DNA from 4 places in the Rothia sp. HMSC058E10 genome. Region 2 is predicted to be linked to each of the others. Evidence: riboswitches for the same ligand, from Rfam matches in the RefSeq annotation. Region 2 holds a riboswitch; each other region holds the start of a gene.
The links. Region 2 has a riboswitch for S-adenosylmethionine ahead of HMPREF2609_RS06040 (methylenetetrahydrofolate reductase). Riboswitches for the same ligand answer to the same signal wherever they lie in the genome.
Positions count from the first base shown of each region.

Region 1: it holds a riboswitch for S-adenosylmethionine, as region 2 does, so the genes downstream of both, HMPREF2609_RS07995 (nuclease PIN) here and HMPREF2609_RS06040 (methylenetetrahydrofolate reductase) in region 2, are expected to answer to the same signal.
Region 3: it holds a riboswitch for S-adenosylmethionine, as region 2 does, so the genes downstream of both, HMPREF2609_RS02445 (bifunctional o-acetylhomoserine/o-acetylserine sulfhydrylase) here and HMPREF2609_RS06040 (methylenetetrahydrofolate reductase) in region 2, are expected to answer to the same signal.
Region 4: it holds a riboswitch for S-adenosylmethionine, as region 2 does, so the genes downstream of both, HMPREF2609_RS09525 (AMP-binding protein) here and HMPREF2609_RS06040 (methylenetetrahydrofolate reductase) in region 2, are expected to answer to the same signal.

Region 1 covers NZ_KV797640.1:118,544-122,721, forward strand. The annotation lists gene HMPREF2609_RS07985 (cell division protein PerM) at 1-1,319, opposite strand, end outside; gene HMPREF2609_RS07990 (PIN domain-containing protein) at 1,609-2,043, opposite strand; gene HMPREF2609_RS07995 (nuclease PIN) at 2,048-2,326, opposite strand; SAM riboswitch class IV at 2,305-2,433, opposite strand; gene HMPREF2609_RS08000 (hypothetical protein) at 2,698-2,988, shown strand; gene HMPREF2609_RS08005 (DEAD/DEAH box helicase) at 3,033-4,178, shown strand, end outside.
Region 2 covers NZ_KV797630.1:73,691-77,868, reverse strand. The annotation lists gene metE (5-methyltetrahydropteroyltriglutamate--homocysteine S-methyltransferase) at 1-835, opposite strand, end outside; gene HMPREF2609_RS06040 (methylenetetrahydrofolate reductase) at 878-1,789, opposite strand; SAM riboswitch class I at 1,867-1,975, opposite strand; gene HMPREF2609_RS06035 (aldo/keto reductase) at 2,452-3,453, shown strand; gene HMPREF2609_RS06030 (sugar porter family MFS transporter) at 3,562-4,178, shown strand, end outside.
Region 3 covers NZ_KV797613.1:63,806-67,983, reverse strand. The annotation lists gene HMPREF2609_RS02450 (homoserine O-acetyltransferase MetX) at 1-822, opposite strand, end outside; gene HMPREF2609_RS02445 (bifunctional o-acetylhomoserine/o-acetylserine sulfhydrylase) at 920-2,266, opposite strand; SAM riboswitch class IV at 2,376-2,489, opposite strand; gene HMPREF2609_RS02440 (ABC transporter ATP-binding protein) at 3,071-4,072, shown strand; gene HMPREF2609_RS02435 (hypothetical protein) at 4,090-4,178, shown strand, end outside.
Region 4 covers NZ_KV797643.1:24,135-28,312, reverse strand. The annotation lists gene HMPREF2609_RS09535 (zinc metalloprotease) at 1-748, opposite strand, end outside; gene HMPREF2609_RS09530 (hypothetical protein) at 1,078-2,172, shown strand; SAM riboswitch class I at 2,458-2,574, shown strand; gene HMPREF2609_RS09525 (AMP-binding protein) at 2,580-4,178, shown strand, end outside.

The DNA.
Region 1 (4,178 bases), on a different contig from region 2:
TCCGCCCGCGCCGCGCGACGCTGCTGCAGCATCTCGCTCATGCGACTGCCCAGATTGGGACGTTCATCGGCAAAACGCGGCAGCTCGCGACTGCTGTCGGGCAGAAGCACATGGCACAGCAGGTTACCCAACGCAGTACCCGCACCCAGGGTTATTGCGGTCGCCACGGCGAAAGCTGCGGGCGATGCGCCTACCTCGGTAAAACGCCCCACACCCAACGATCCGCTGGAAATCCAACCCAAAATATAAGCCCACACGCCACAGAGCACGCCCACCAGCGAACCCAACACGAGCGAAGAAAGCGGCAACGCAATCACTCGGTAACGTACCTTCATGGTGATCCACTCATCCACGTGGTCTTCACCTTCACGCAAGAACCACCAACCGGCAACGGTCCCGGCGCCCAGCGAAACCGCCAGACCCGCATACCCTATCCAGCCCAGGCTCTCAGGGATAGCACCCAGAACCGGAAAGAGCGGAAGATCGCCCATCGTCGTCTGCGACCAGCCCACATGCGTGTCAACGCCGAACGCGAACCCGGCGCCGGTAGTCCACGACATCGCGTAAATCACCAAGTTCGGAAGGTAACCAAGCTGCAGCAGGGTCACCGCGAGCGCCCCCACCGGCCCGGCGTGAAGTTCCTGGTAGATTGTTGCAATCTGCGACCAGCGCGTCATCATGGCGATCACCAGCACTAAAGCACCGCCCATAATGAGCGAGAAAATCGCCACCATGGAGGCACGCACAATCGACCACACATAGGAGCTCGCCCACCGCGAGTACTGGCTCATCTGCGAAATCTGTTCAGCGGTGTTCACGCCCACCATACGGGCGAGCGAACGCGATTCATAGTAGCCGCCCCAGATCAACCCGACCAGCACCACTATCTGCGGAATCAACGCCGCACCAACAATACCCAGCAGGTGCCGTTCAGTGCTTGCCCACGCAAAGGCGACGGCAGCAAAAATACCGTAGGCAGCGCACCCTAATAGTACGGGTTTGAAGAATTCCCCTTCATAGGATGCGCGCGCCAATTTCCGCCCAGACCTAAAGCATAGGAGCACCGGAATGATGCTCAGCCCCATGGGCACCAGTGTGAGCATGCCGTGCGGCAAGATAATACCGAACGCATTCGGAATATTCAGCGGCACACCGTGCATGAGCAGCCACAGGTGGGAGGCAAGAGTTGCGAGTGCGGGAAAATCCATGCGGTTAAAACCGTTGGTAAACCACACCGCCATGAGCAGAACGAGCACAAGCCCGAAAGAAAGCGCGGCGGTAAAAACTAATTCAACGATGCCCTGCAGCCAGAGTGGCATAGGGGCAGAATACCGGGATGTAGAAGAGCTACTTTTCATCGTTCTTCCATCATGCCATGAAACCCGCCAGCGCGTGTGAGCCTGCTGGGCTTTCGGGGAAATAGTTCCGGTTAATTGGCGGCTAACCTTCGTTAACCGCTCACCGTGAACATAGGGGTTACACGAACGTTACTGATACGCTCTCACCGCTGCAGCGGCAGGTACAGATAATTGTGCCGAGCATTTCTCACGGTCTTCTCGAACACGCAGGTACTCCCCCGGCGCTTACAGCGAAATACGGGACGGACAATTAGTCTTCGATCCACGGATTCACTGCGGGTACGCCCCAGGACCGGTACACCTCAGCCTTTGAGGAAACGATTTCGAGGTCATGAGCTTGGGCACTCGCCGCCATCAGACCTTCGAGGGCGGCGGTGGGCAGGGGTTCGGCATCTTTACATCCGTGACTGTGGGTGCCGCGCGGGGCGCTGCGTCCTGCCCATTCGAGGCTTACGCGCGCATCCACGTTGATGATGTGGTCGGCAAACCTGTCGAGAAGTTCAGCAATCCAGCGGTCGGTCTCTGGATAGGGGTAGAGTCCTTTGAGCTCGCCTACGCTCAGCACCGAAATGTAGAGGTGTTTATAGGCGCGGTGGCGCAGAAAAGCAACAACTTTGGGATCTGGTGTGGCTTTGCGGATCTCGGCGAGTACATCCGAGTCGAGAAGCAGTCCTGAGGCGCTCATACCCCTATGCTACGCGCAGACCGGCATATTCGACGGCGGGAATACCCTCGGGGTTGGGAAGAAGCAGAAAATTGAGGAATTCGTCGCGCTTAGAAGAAATACGTGCGTAGTCCTGAATACTTACTGCCTGGTAACCGCCGCGTGCGGGTACGGATGCGGCACGCAGATTTTCCTGATAAGAGCGTGCAGGAGTAAGGGGGGATGCTGGAGATGAAGAGCTGTTGTACATTGACAACCATGCGCCGAATGCGCGTTCCTTTCGCGTTGCTCTTGCCTGTACCAAGTGCCACCTGAGGCGGCGAATACAAACCGCTTCGTCATCCGAGCCACCCGTGAACATGGGGTTGGCGTTCGACCATAGTCGGAGCTTATCAGTCGAAACTCTTGAAGCTGAATCCAGGTTACAACAGCTTTCAGGAATCTGTAAACGTGCGAACCCATCAAATTCTTGTGATTTACATAACGTGACTATGGGTGCGTATCTGTATATAACCACCTCATGGTGGCGTAGTGTGAAGTTTTAGGTCTTCAGAGCAGGTCTACACATTCGAGAAGAATCACGGCACACTGGGTAATGTACAGAAATTTATCTTGCCTCTGATATATCACCATGTCACGCCTGCTTTACGCTTCCGGAAAGAAAGAGTGATAACTGTGAAAAAGACTGTACAGATCATGGGGATAGTGGCCGCAATTTTTCTGATCATTGGGTTTGGCTTGTTCATCCTGGCAGGCTGGGGCTCACTCGTGGAATACCACGCCTTCGAGTGGAAGGGCATCGATCCCGCAGGAGCAAGTCCCCTCGTCATGGCGACTAATAATCTGAGCCTATGGTTCCTAGGCACCGGATTCCTCACCGGCATTATCGCCTTAATTCTGCTCTTCACAACGACGACTAGGAATACACGTAAGAAACGCTCAGCCCATCTTGGACAGACCTCATAACGAATTACCGCGCGCTTCTTTGACACCGTTGAGATAATGGAACGGTGAGCACGCCAAACCCTTTCCCCGATATCCCCGTCACCGTTGCGCAGATTATTCGGCAGGCGGGGCATAAGGCATACCAGCGCGGGCTTGCTTATGCCCGTCAGCGTGAAGTGGTGCGCTACACCTACGACGAAGACGAAAACACGCTGGAAGGCCTGGTGAACGGGAGTACCCCTATCCCCTATGAGGTAGATATTCGCTTCTTCCCGGGTTCTGACGCCGATTCCAATCTTTTCAACGCACGATGCACATGCCCGGTCGCCGCCGACTGCAAGCACGCCGTCGCCCTCATGCTCACTGCACTCGACCGTGCCAAGACCGCGCGGAAAGCCCTCGACAATGCGCCTGGTGGCCGCATCCGCCAGTCTATGAACCCGGAGAGGCCAGAAGATACCGTGCGACAGGTTGCGGAGACAGCCGACGATCCCCTGGCGGCCTTGCGCGCATCCGGGGCGATTCGTTCGGCAAGCTCGCTCACCACCGACCCCGAACCTCTCCCCCTGAACGACCACGAGAATACGCATTCTTCGCCCTCGAAAATTTCGGTGTGGCGGCGCGATATGGCGCAGGTTCTCGCCGCCCGGGGCGAAGCATCCGGTATTGATTCGGCACGGGTTCCGGGGGCGCTCGATCTTTCCTTCAGCATTTCGGGTTCGTATGCGCGCGGGCGCAATATTCCCGGTGCAACCCCGCCTATCAATTTGTTGGCGCGGCCACTGATGCAGTCCAAAACCGGGCGCTGGATCAAGGGCGGGCTCAGCTGGGAGACCTTCGCCTCCAGCGTGGGTGGGCCGGTCGGTCGTCACGAGGTGTATCCTGAGCACGAACGGTTCTTTGCCGAAATATACGCTATCGCGCGCCCGTGGCAGAATATGTACTCTTCGCATCGGGACTGGATTTCGCTTACCGCCACGAATTCCACGCTGCTGTGGGATGTTCTGGCGCGCGCAGAGCAGATTGGCCTGCCGGTTCTTCTCGAAGGGTTTGAGGTAACCACTGCGGTTTTACCACCCGCCCGGGTGAGGGTACACGCCGGAGCCGTTGAGGCCGAATCCCGACAGAACGCAGAGGCTGCCGTGAGTGAAGATTCCGCTCCTGACCTGGCTCTTCATGCCGCCTTGGGATGGGAAACCCGCGAAGATAAC
Region 2 (4,178 bases):
GATGCAGCGCCTCAATACCGGTGTCTAACAGCGCGGGCAGGTTCTCGCGCAGATTGCCGTAGGGGCTTGTCACCAGGATTGCGGGACGGTTCGTTTCGGCTGCCAACGCGGTGTAAGTTTTACGCGCCAATTCGGCGATTTTGGCGTTGGGAATGTCGCGGTCCACGGTCAGGCCGGGTTCGTCGAGCTGCACCCACTGCACGCCGCGTGCCGCCAGCTCGGCGAGCACCTGCTGGTAGGCTTTCACGAAATCGTCCAGGCGATCCAGCGGTGTGAACCCTTCGGGCGAACCCTGTTCGGCTTTTGCCCCGAGAAGCAGGGTGAGCGGGCCGACCAGCTGCGGGCGCACCGTCACCCCATGTTCCTTGGCGACTTCAAGCTGCTCGTCAATAGCCTCAAGATTCAGCTTGATCTCGGTATCCGGACCGATCTCGGGCACCAAGTAGTGGTAGTTCGTATCGAACCATTTCGTCATCTCCAGCGGAGGCAGCGTCTCGGTGCCGCGCGCTAGAGCAAAGTACCCGGGCAGATCGAGCAGGCCGCGCGCATCCTTGGCGTCGGCAAGACGCTTGGGCACGAGGGTGAAAAGGCGCACGGCATCGAGCACCTGATCGTAGTACGAGAAAGTCGCCGGGATAGACGAATCGGTTACGCTAAGACCGCGCTCGATCACACGGTCATAGTAGGTGCGCTGCACATCTGCGGCCGCCTGGTGCAGTTCATCCTGCGTGATTTTGCCTTTCCAGAACGCTTCCTGTGCCTTCTTCAGCTCACGGAAACGGCCCACGCGGGGGTAACCGACGATGGTTGCTGCGGGGAATGGGGTGCGGGTCATCCTAGTTCCTTACTGTGGGAGGGTGTCAAATAAAAGGGGAGTTTAGAGGTATTGAAGATCGCTTAGGGGGAGTTTGAAACGGTTCGAGTAGCGCGGAACGTCGAGTTCTTCGAGGACGTCCAGCACAGCCTCATGCTCGTTAAATGTGAAGAAATGCAGGCCGGGGGCGCCAGCATCAAGCACCTTGCGACATTGGTCGAGTGCATGTTCCACGCCGATGCGGTGCATCTCGCGCGGCTCACTCGCGGTTTCCAGGCGATGCGCCAGCTTGCGCGGTACTTCAAGCCCGGCAAGCTCGCACAGCTTCGTCAGCCGAGTCAGCGAGGTAACGGGCATAATACCGGGGATAATGGGCATCTCCACCCCGGCAAGGCGCGCAGCATCCACCAACCCCGAATAGCGCTCGGTCTCAAAGAAAACCTGGGTGATGGCGAAATCCGCCCCGGCACGCTGCTTTGAAAGCAGAATCTCAATGTCTTGAAGAAGCGAGGAAGACTCGGGGTGCTTATGCGGGTATGCCGCAACCCCAATCGATACCTTCCCCGCGGCAAGATGCGCGAAATCCTCACGTTCCACCCTGCGAATCAGCTCCACCAGGTAACGGGCAAAAGGCAGCTCAAGCGAGCGCGTGTTTTCGGGTGGAATATCGCCGCGCAGCGCCAAGAACCCGCGTACTCCAAGCCCCAGAATCAGACGAACCGAGCGTTCCAAATCGGCCACGGAATGCCCCACGCAGATTAGATGTGCCAGCGGGTTCAGCGATGTTTCATGTACCAGGTGATCGAGCAGAGCCAACGTCTTTTGGCGGCGCTGCGCATCGCCCGAATAGGTGACGGAAACGTAATCCGGGTTGGTTTGCTCAAGCTCGGTAATGGTTTTGAGCAGGGAATCGCAGCTTGCGTGCGACCGTGGCGGATACAGCTCGTAAGAAAGAGCCGGGTGAACTGTCGTCATTTTCATTCCTCCGTGTTCACCCGATAGAAGCGTGCCCGAAGGTACGCCGAATCTTAGCAAGACGCGAAGGGAATTCACTTCTATCGGTTCTGGCGGGAGCACCTTGTCCGTCCACCCAATGGGTGGAGGCTGGCGAGGTTGCTGCGACGTCTAAGAGCCAGATCTCTCGGTCGCTCTGGATAGATAACGTTCCTATTCTAGGCAGGATGCGCGGTGTCAGCAAGAATATGTCAACACATGTCGTCGAGCGGTCATAACCGCTTAATATTGTGGGATGCGGCGAAACAATACGTCATACGGGCTCGCGGAGGTGCGGATCGGCGAATTGAAACCTCCACCTGATTTGGCCGCAAGTTCAGCCGCGAGCAGATAATATTTCGACGAGCAGATAGCGGAATGTTATCTGCTCATCACAAAACTATCTGCTCGCGGGAGAAGGCATTCTACAAGGAAAAAACCGGGTATTGTTCTGAGAAAACATGTCGTGTAAACTATGTGCAAGAGTCCCCCGACCGCCTCTACCCGTGAGTCTGCAGGTTCACAGGATATGCGCATATGTCGGGGCCCTTCTTTATCTGCTTCCGGTCTTACTCTAGGGAGTTGCAGAGCGCCGTGAACGTCATGTTGCGACCACATACTGTCAAACACGGTAGAGTAAATGTATGGAACGCATCGAATCTCCCGCATATGCACGCCTGGGTAACTCCGGGCTGGTCGTGCCCTCCGTCGGAATCGGCTGCAACAACCTGGGACGCCCCGGCACCCCCACTCAAACTCAGGAAGGCACCAATGCCGTTATCGCCGCCGCAGTCGAGGCGGGCATCGGCTTCTTCGATATTGCCGACCTGTACGGTGCCGAACCCGGGCTTTCAGAAACCATGTTCGGTACCGCGATGCGCAAACTCAACCTCAACCGCGATGACCTGATCATCGTCACCAAATTCGGGCTCCCTACTGGTACCCTCAACGGCAACGACTGGGATGCACGCGGCTCACGCCGATACATCATGCGTGCCGTCGAAGGTTCACTGCGCCGCCTGGGAACCGAGTACATTGACCTGTATTTCTACCACAGCCCCGACCCGAACACCCCGCTGGAAGAGACCCTGTCTGCGCTCGACACGCTCGTGACCAGCGGAAAGGTGCGTTACCTGGGGCACTCCAACTTTGCGGGGTGGCAGCTTGCCCACGCCGAGCACCTCGCCCGCGAACTCGGCACTGAGCGGTTTATCGCCGCCGAAAACCACTACAACCTGCTGGACCGCCGTGCCGAACTCGAAATTCTTCCCGCCGCCCGCCACTTCGGGCTCGGGGTTCTCCCGTATTTCCCGCTCGCCAACGGGCTTTTGACCGGAAAATACCGCCGCGACAGCATCCCTGCAGGGTCACGTCTGTCGCACTCCAAAGCGCAGGTACTCGCGCAAGCCGATTGGGAACAACTCGATGCCTACCACGAATTTTGTGCCGATCTGGGGATCTCTGAGGTTCAAGCCTCCATCTCTTGGCTCAAACAGCAGAATCCCGTCGCCAGCGTGATCGCCGGGGCAACCGCCCCCGAACAAGTACACGCAAACGCGCAGGCCGCAAGCGTGCGTTTCAACGATGACGAACTGGTGCGGCTCAACGAGATTTTCCCGGCGCCCGAAAGCATCGCGCTTTTCTGAGCAGCCGTGAATATAGCCAGCTGGAAATATAACTAATCCGGAATATACCCAAGCCAGCAAGCGTTTAAAGACTGTGCGGTCTCTCAACCTGTGCCGTACAAGACCCGCATGAAAGATAAAAATACCCGCATGAGCATCACCACCGAGCCGCCGAACCGCGCCAGTGCACTACCCCCGCTCGGGCAGGGCGCGCACACCCGCCGTCTAGGGGTTATCGCGCTGGTGGCAACCTTCGGTGGGCTCCTCTTCGGGTACGATACCGGCGTTATCAACGGCGCCCTCGACCCCATGAGTCGCGAACTCGGCATGGACAACACCATTCAAGGCTGGGTCACAGGCTCCCTCGCCTTCGCTGCCGCCCTCGGAGCCATGGTCACCGGGCGCATCTCAGATGCCATCGGACGACGCAGAACCATCATCGGACTCTCAATCCTCTTCATCGCGGGCGCGCTCGCATGCGTCTTCACTCCCAGCATTGCTGTACTGTTGATGGGTCGTACGATGCTCGGGCTCGCTGTGGGAGGCGCATCCGCAGTCGTACCCGTATTCCTCGCCGAACTTGCACCCTACGAAATTCGCGGCTCACTCTCCGGGCGTAACGAACTCATGGTCGTCGGAGGGCAGCTAGCCGCATTCATCGTGAATGCCATCATCGGCAACCTCTGGGGCGAACACGATAGCGTATGGCGGTGGATGTTCGCCGTCTGCGCCCTGCCTGCGCTCGC
Region 3 (4,178 bases), on a different contig from region 2:
GTCGGTGGATTCGCCGCGGTTTGCCTGCCGCCCAAAGCGATGCTCCAACTCGGCTGGGCTGCGGTAGGTGGTGTGGGCTATGCGCCTCGCCAGCGCGAGCCCGGCCGTGGGTGCCGATCCCCCATAATAATCGCCGGAAGCAAAATTGGCATCAGCACGGATGGCGAGGTTCTGGGTGTGAGCCCAGGAAATCTGTTCGGCAGTGGCGGCGGGGCCGGCGGCGATGACCGCGCATCCACGTACCAGCTCGGGGAAGGTTGCCGCCCATTCGATAGCGCGTGCCCCGCCGAGCGATCCTCCGATTACATGGTGAAAACTCTTAATCCCCAACCGGGCGATAAGTTCGGCTTCGGCTCGTACCGAGTCGCGAATAGTGACGTGAGGAAAGCGTGACCCCCAGGGTTTCCCGGCACCCGGGTACCCCTCGGGTACGATACTTGCCGGACCGGTCGAGCCGTAGCATCCACCCAAGATATTGGGGGCTATCACAAAATACTTGGTAGTATCGACCACCGCACCCGGCCCCACAATACCTTCCCACCAACCATCACTTTCGACCGCACGGATACTGGGTGCAGGCATATCTGATGTGGGAATCCCTCGCGAAACATGGGTGTCGCCGGTGAGGGCGTGCAGAATAAGAATCGCGTTGTCCCCAGCTTCGTTAAGAGTCCCCCACGTCTCGTAGCTAATGTTCACCTGTGGAAGCACGGTACCGTTTTCGAGGGTGAAATCACCGATCGCCATCTGCCGCAGGTACCCCTGAGCGCTGGGATACTGCAGCTGCGACAGATAGGTGGCGTGTACGGTATTTTCCGTCATGTTTTCTCCTGGGTAACCGGTAGTTTTGGTAATGGCAGGCGAGAAACCGATACCGCGACCGGGCACTTACTGTGCAGCCCGGTCGCGACGGTGCAGGTTAGGCGTTCAGAGTCGCAAAACCCAATTCTAGGTCTGCGATAATATCGTCAATATTCTCGATCCCTACGGCGAGGCGCACAAAGTTTTTGCTCACCCCAATTGCCTCTAGCTCTTCCTCGGAAAGCTGCGAGTGGGTGGTGGATGCGGGATGAATAACAAGCGAACGTACATCGCCGATATTCGCCACATTGGAATGCAGCTGCAGAGCATCCACAAAGGTGCGAGTCTGTTCCAGGTCGGCGTCTTTGAGGGTGAATCCCACGACGGCGCCCGGCCCCTTCGGCAGGTACTTCTGGGCTCGCTCGTACCAGGGCGAGGAAGGCAGACCGGCCCAGATCACCTGATCGACCAGCGGATGCTCCTCCAACCAGTTTGCGACCTTGGTCGCGTTCTCGATATGGCGTTCGATGCGCAGGGAAAGAGTCTCCAGACCGATACCAATGTTGAAGGCGTTGGTTGGAGAGATCGCCGCCCCGGTGTCGCGCAGAAGCGAAACCCGCGCCTTGAGAATATAGGAAAGGTTCGCACCAAAAGCGGAGTCTTTGCCCAAGTCACGGGCATAAACTAGACCGTGGTAACCGGGGGCAGGTTCGTTGAACTTGGGGAACTTTTCGGGATTGGCTCCATAGTCGAAATTCCCGGAGTCCACGATAACGCCGCCGATTGAGGTGCCGTGCCCACCCAGATATTTTGTGGCGGAATGGATTACAACATCCGCACCAAATTCGATGGGGCGCACCAGATATGGGGTGGGAACAGTGTTATCAACGATTAGGGGAACGCCATTGTCGTGGGCGATCTGGGCGATAGGCTCGATGTCGAGCACATCATTCCGGGGGTTAGGTACGGTTTCTCCGTAGAAGAGTTTCGTGTTGGGGCGAACCGCATCGCGCCATTGCTGCAGGTCGTCCGGGTTTTCAACAAACGTAGTTTCAACGCCGAGGTCGGCAAGCGTGTATTTAAGTAGGTTGTAGGTTCCCCCATAAATCGATGGGGAAGCCACGATATGGTCGCCCGCGCCCGCAATATTAAGAATCGCATAGGTAATAGCCGCTTGGCCTGAGGCCAGCAAAAGCGCCCCTACTCCCCCTTCAAGGGATGCGATGCGGTTTTCGATAACCTCTTGGGTGGGGTTGTTCAGACGGGTATAGATAGGCCCAAGCTCTGTGAGAGCAAAACGGTTAGCGGCCTGTTCTGCGTTCTCGAAAACGAACGAGGTGGTCTGGTAGATAGGTAACGCCCGAGCTCCCGTTGCAGCATCCGGTGCCTGCCCCGCGTGAATCTGGCGGGTTTCAAATTTCCAACCGGCGGGATTGGCGGGAGTCGGGACTGTAGTGTTGCTCATGCGAAGCTCCTTGTAATAGTTCAGGGGGCCGCATGCCGATTTCGGTACAGAGTTCTTAGGCTTTCTTCTCTGCAAACGAAAAAACGATGTACCAGAATCGGGCACATCGGTCCCGCGCTTGCGTTGTACTTTGTGTTCAACGCCTGGTCCTCACCCAGGGCACCCCACCGCGGAGGAGGGTTGCCGGCCAGCTAGCTGGGGCTTATCACTGGCTCTCATGACCTGCATCTAGAGTTTCATAGGAAGCGCACATGGTCAAGCCGGATGCGCGTTTTCGGCGCATTGTTGCAAAGATGACGTTTTATGAACTGTTTTCACGACAGCCTATTGTTTGGGAGAAACACCAATACTTATGCGCTTGTGACCGTGCCTATGTTGTACCCGAACCGCTAAAGCCATGTGATCTGCCGTTAGCCGTCGCTAAATTACCATCAGCGTAGGCAATCGTGAGCCATGCTACACTGGTGGAAGCCTTGAATCTAGGAGTGATGAGGTATGACTTCCCGCTAAAGTCGCACCGGCTCGCGGAATGCCCGCCCAGATGGTGGGCTCTAAAAATTTCAGAAATAACCCTGCTTTGGTTCGATACATTTCAGAAGCGCATAGTGAGCGCTTGGGACACCAAAGTTCTGAGGGTTTTATTGTTATACCTTCCGCACCTGCAGCCGGTGACTTGGGATTATTCAGGCACTAAGAAGTGCCTCTCTCACGACTTATTCATCTCACCCGTCCCACGTATTGCAGGCGTGCGAACACCATGCTCAAGCGGCTTCGGGTGACTAAGCACCGCAAGGTTTTATCACAATGTCTACAATTCTTGACGCGGCACAGCTATGCCGCACCTTTGGCAAGGGTGAACGCGCTTTCACCGCTGTCGATAATGTTTCACTCAGCATAAGTTCCGGCGAAATTCATGCTCTGCTCGGTCCCAATGGAGCGGGGAAAACAACGGTTGTACAGATGTGCGCAACACTGCTGACTCCCACAAGCGGTACCGTTCGCATCGACGGGGTGGATGCGCTTGCACACCCCCAGCGTGCGCGCGCATCCCTAGGGCTTGTACTCGGCGGGGATACCGGGTTCTATCCGCGAGCATCCGCCCGCGATAATCTTCTCTTCTTCGCCGACCTTGCCGGAGTTAGCGCGCGCAAACGCCGTACCCAGGTGGCGAGCGCTTTGGAACGGGTCGATCTTGCAGATGTCGCCGCGAAGAAGGTACAAGAGTTTTCCCGCGGTATGAAACAACGTCTGCACATCGCGCGGGCACTGCTGGGCGAGCCAAAACTGCTGCTTTTGGATGAGCCGACGAATGGGCTTGACCCAGATATTTCGCTGACAATACGCCAGCTAATTCGCGCCCTCGCTGATGACGGCACCGCCATTTTACTCACGAGCCATCTGCTGGGCGAGATTGAGGAGTTAGCGCATCGGGTCACGGTCATCGGTGCCGGTCGCATGGCGGTTTCGGGCACAGTGGCGGATATTACCGCGCACGCCGGGATCTCCGTTACCACCGTGGGGCGTGTGGATGCGAATGCCGGGCCGGTGCTTCAAGAACTTGCTCGGTCTTTGGGCGATGCGGGAACAGTGTTGCTGACCCCGCGCGGCAGCGAGTGGGAGATCACCGTGTACTGGAATGAACGTTCTGTTTCGGAAAAGCCGCACCCCTTCAGTACCGAACACGCAGAGGCTCTGCTGACCCGTATTCTCGCTGAGCGTGAGGTTCAGATGCTCACACCACTGTATACTCGCCCAGCCACTCTCGAAGAGGCATACCTGGCCATGGCGGAAGGACTGAAACGATGAACCGGCAACTTCGCTTGATGTCTTTTTCTCTGCGCCAATTCCTCACAGTTCCCTACTTCCTACAATTACTGCTGCTGAGTACCTTTGGGGCGACGGCCCTGCAGGC
Region 4 (4,178 bases), on a different contig from region 2:
AGAACGTTCCGTCTTTCTTAGGAACACCAGTGAGCTGGTAATCGTAGTTCATCACACTGAAGTAATGGGGTTTGCCGTTCTCACTATCATTGCCGCCGTGATCAAGACCCAAATTATGCCCAAGCTCGTGTAGGAAAGTGCCCACGCGAATATCGCTGCTGGCGCCACCCCAGTAGGTTTTCCCGACGGTCACGATAAACCCGGCTTTGTTCTTGTACCCCAAGCCCGATGAGCTGTTATGTCCGTGGTAATCACCCCAGATCATGTAATGGAAAATGCCCTCGCGGGCAGGGTTGAAATGACGGGCCTTAATACGTGCCCAATCGCCCATATTCCGCAGTCCCTGATGCGGCACCTCATTACCGCCGCCCAGATTGTACTTAGCGCTTCGGGCGGACCCAGCGTCTAGGTGCAGGTTAATGCCCGGTTTTCGATCAGGATTACTGATATTAAGTGTGGCGAAGGATTGCACGATTCGGTCCAAATCTTCTTCGCTGCCGAGCTCACCGGGCATGTAATCCATCTCGACGAATACGTCCTTATGGTTAGGGTTCGCACCCATCGCGGGATAATCGACGTCAATAGCGCCGTCACCATCGGCATCGTAACCGTACATCTCCCAAGAATCGAGAATACCATCGCCATCAGTGTCATAGGCGGGAACCGAGGCAGCGGAGGTGGGCAGGATATTCAGCAGCACCAGGCTGGCAACCGCCAGCGTCATGTGCGCCGTGCGACGCATCTTCATGAGAGTGAGTCCTTTAGATATGTATATGTTGAGTGAATACGAAATCTTCATATCGGCAGCCCGCAAGCCCAGAATGATGCGCCCATGCGGCGGTGAAACACAGAGACTCGCCGGAACATACACGCGACAATAGGCCCGAAATGAGCGCGGAATACAGAATATCTTCCGCATAATTTGAGGATGCTCAGATCCGGGTGAGTGAGCGTTTTATCGTAAAGATTTCATGTTTATCTTATATTGTTTAGGATTTCTGGGGTATATCCCGTAAAATTATTACTGGCGTGTAATCCGAGCGCCACTTATTCACCCAACCACTCATAGGAGTCATTGTGACCCACGCATCTACGCGGGGAGGTCTAACGCGCCGTCGTGTTCTGGCGGGCGCCGCATGGACAACCCCAATTATTGTTTCTTCCGCTGTAGTTCCGGCTTATGCGGCTTCGTATGATGACACACGCCCTGACTACGGTATTTTTACCCAGGCGTTCGTCACCCACCAGGAACTAGACACTAACAGTTTCCTGGGGCTAGATTCATTTAGCGGCCCGGTTGAGAACGAGCAGGCCAATGTTCCAGCAGGTTCCAGTGGTCTCTACTCGGCTGGCGGCGGTAAGTTTACCCCCGGCGGCAGCATCGGCAAGGCAAAGTGGGGCGGTGCAGGTTTCTGGTTCTCAGCACCCAAGGCAACCACTAAAGACGGCAAGCAGACATACTACTCGGGCACCACTACCCTACTCGCCGGTGCGCGCCTGCGCTTGGAGCACCGTTTCGTTTTCCCCGACTGGGCCGAGATCGACGGGGCAGAACCTCCGGGCTGGAATAAAAATACTGACGATTTTGCGGTTTCCCTCGCCGTTAACCCCACGTCAGAAAACGGCGATAATCCCCAGCTCGTCGCCTTCAACGGTGGTGCTATGTACGGTTACTTCAGCGAGATGACCGCCAACGGCAATGAGCTGATAGGCTACGTCGATATTACGCTTGACCATGATGTTGTAGCTTCCAGTCATAACGGCGGCGGGACTCAGGTCTACAACCAGATCTTGGCCAGCCAGTTCGGTACACATTTTGAAGATTTCTATCTCGAACGCTACGGTGTGACCACCACCTTGACGATCCTCAGCGGCACTCTGCGCTACGAACCTGAGAATGGTGCCCCCAAGAGTGATATTGACCTGACCGGTCAGCAGGCTGTGGCATCCATCGATCATGTTGGCGAACCTGAGAATCCAGATCCGAGCACTCCCAGCGACAAGTCAAAGTCCAACTCGACGGGATCAACGGGTGACCAGAAAAACAAGGATCAAGAGAGCGACTTCACCGTCCGTAACGATATTCAGATCGATCCTAACGACTGGTTATCCGGGCAGAAAAACCCTAACGGAGCCTCGAAAGGCTCAACCAACGCACAAAAACAGAACTAATCGGTAATTTTGGGTGAGTAAACGGCACTCCCGCCGGGTAAATCCTCTTGACGAGGCGCATCCCGGTGGGAGTGTTTTTCTTGTATTGTTCGCGAGCAGGTGGTTTTTGACCCGAGCAGGTAGGAGAATCCTACCTTGTCGGCAAAATCCTACCTGCTCGCGGGTATAGGGCGTGGGGTGGATGGCGGGCGCAATATTGCGGAATGTTACGAACGTGGCGCATACACGCGCAATATGACGGGGTGTCTTTGCACCTGCGCCAGCTACAAGGTTTACTAGATTGGTAATCCATCTAGAGCGACCGAGAGACCTGGCTCGACGACGTCGCAGCAACCTCGCCTGCGGTGGCGCATCATGCGCCTTCATAACGCCGAAGGTGCTAACGCCAGCAACCGATGGGAGATACTGTGGGACTTCCCTCCCCTTTTTCATTCACGAATCCTCTAGCACCCACCCCCAACCCCGCGCACGAATCTGACGAGGCGCGGGTAGCGTTCTGGGAAAAACAAGCCGAGCGCTTAAGCTGGGGCAAGACTTGGGACAACGCACACACCTTCCAGAAACCGCAGGTTATCGGAACCGATGCTGAGGGCATCGAAGAATACTCCGTACCCGAGATTAAGTGGTTCGAGGGCGGCAAACTCAACGTCGCCTACAACTGCGTGGACCGCCATGTGGAGGCGGGCCGCGGCGACAAAGTAGCCCTCTATTTCGAGGGCGAACCCGGCGATCGTGAAGCTATCACCTACGCCGAACTGCAGCGACGCATCGCCCGCGCCGCCAACGGCCTGCTCAAACTCGGCGTGCGTAAAGGCGACCGCGTGGTGATCTACCTGCCGGTTATTCCCGAAACCATTATCTTCACGCTTGCGTGCGTGCGCATCGGCGCAATTCACTCACTCGTATTTGGTGGGTTCTCGGCGGAGGCGCTGAAATTCCGGGTGGAAGACACCGGCGCGAAGGTTCTGATCACCACCGACGGGCAGAACCGCCGCGGCAAGGTCGTGCCCGTGAAGGTGAATGCCGATGAAGCATGCTCGGGTGAGAACAATATCGAGCATGTGATCGTGGTGGACCGGACAAGCGCCGCAGACCCCGTGGCGCACGCGCAGGTTCCTTGGACGACCGGGCGCGATATTTGGTATCACGACCTGGTGGACGATCAGCCCGATACCCATGAGTACGAGCTGCATGATGCCGAGGACCCGCTGTTTATCATTTATACCTCTGGCACCACGGGCAAGCCCAAGGGCCTGGTGCACACGATGGCGGGGTATTTGGTGCAGACCGCATACACTCACGCGCTGCTGTACGATCTGCTGCCGGACTATGTGGATGACGACGGGGTGCTGCGCCCCGATGAGCTGTCTGCCGTGAACGACCCGGCGAAGGTTGAATCGACTGTGCATTGGTGTACCGCCGATCTCGCGTGGGTGACCGCGCACACCTACGAAATCTATGGTCCGCTCGTGAATGGGGTTACCGAGGTTATTTTCGAGGGTACCCCCAATACTCCGCATTATGGCCGTCATTTCGAGGTTATCGAACGCTACGGCGTCACCAATTACTACACCGCTCCAACCCTGATTCGTTCCCTCATGGGGGCTTTTCCTGACGGCCCCGAACCCGGAAAATACGACTTCTCAACTGTGCGTCTGCTCGGGTCTGTGGGCGAGTCCATTAACCCTCAGGCGTGGAAGTGGCTGCGCAAGCACGTGGGGGGGGGTACCGCATCGTTTATCGATACGTGGTGGCAGTCCGAAACCGGCTCGACCATATGCTCCCCGCGACCACATGACCCCGCCTTCGCGCCCGAAGGGGCCTTCCCCGAAGGTACCCCGCGCTGCACTCCCCTTCCCGGATGCGCCACCCGCGAAGTCCCCGGGGTCTCGGTACGCGTGGTGGACGAACACGGTAACCTCGTTGAGCCCGGCAAACAGGGCTTCATTGTGGTCGATAAGATCGGCCCCTCCATGGCGCGTACCGTCTGGGGCGACCCGCAACGC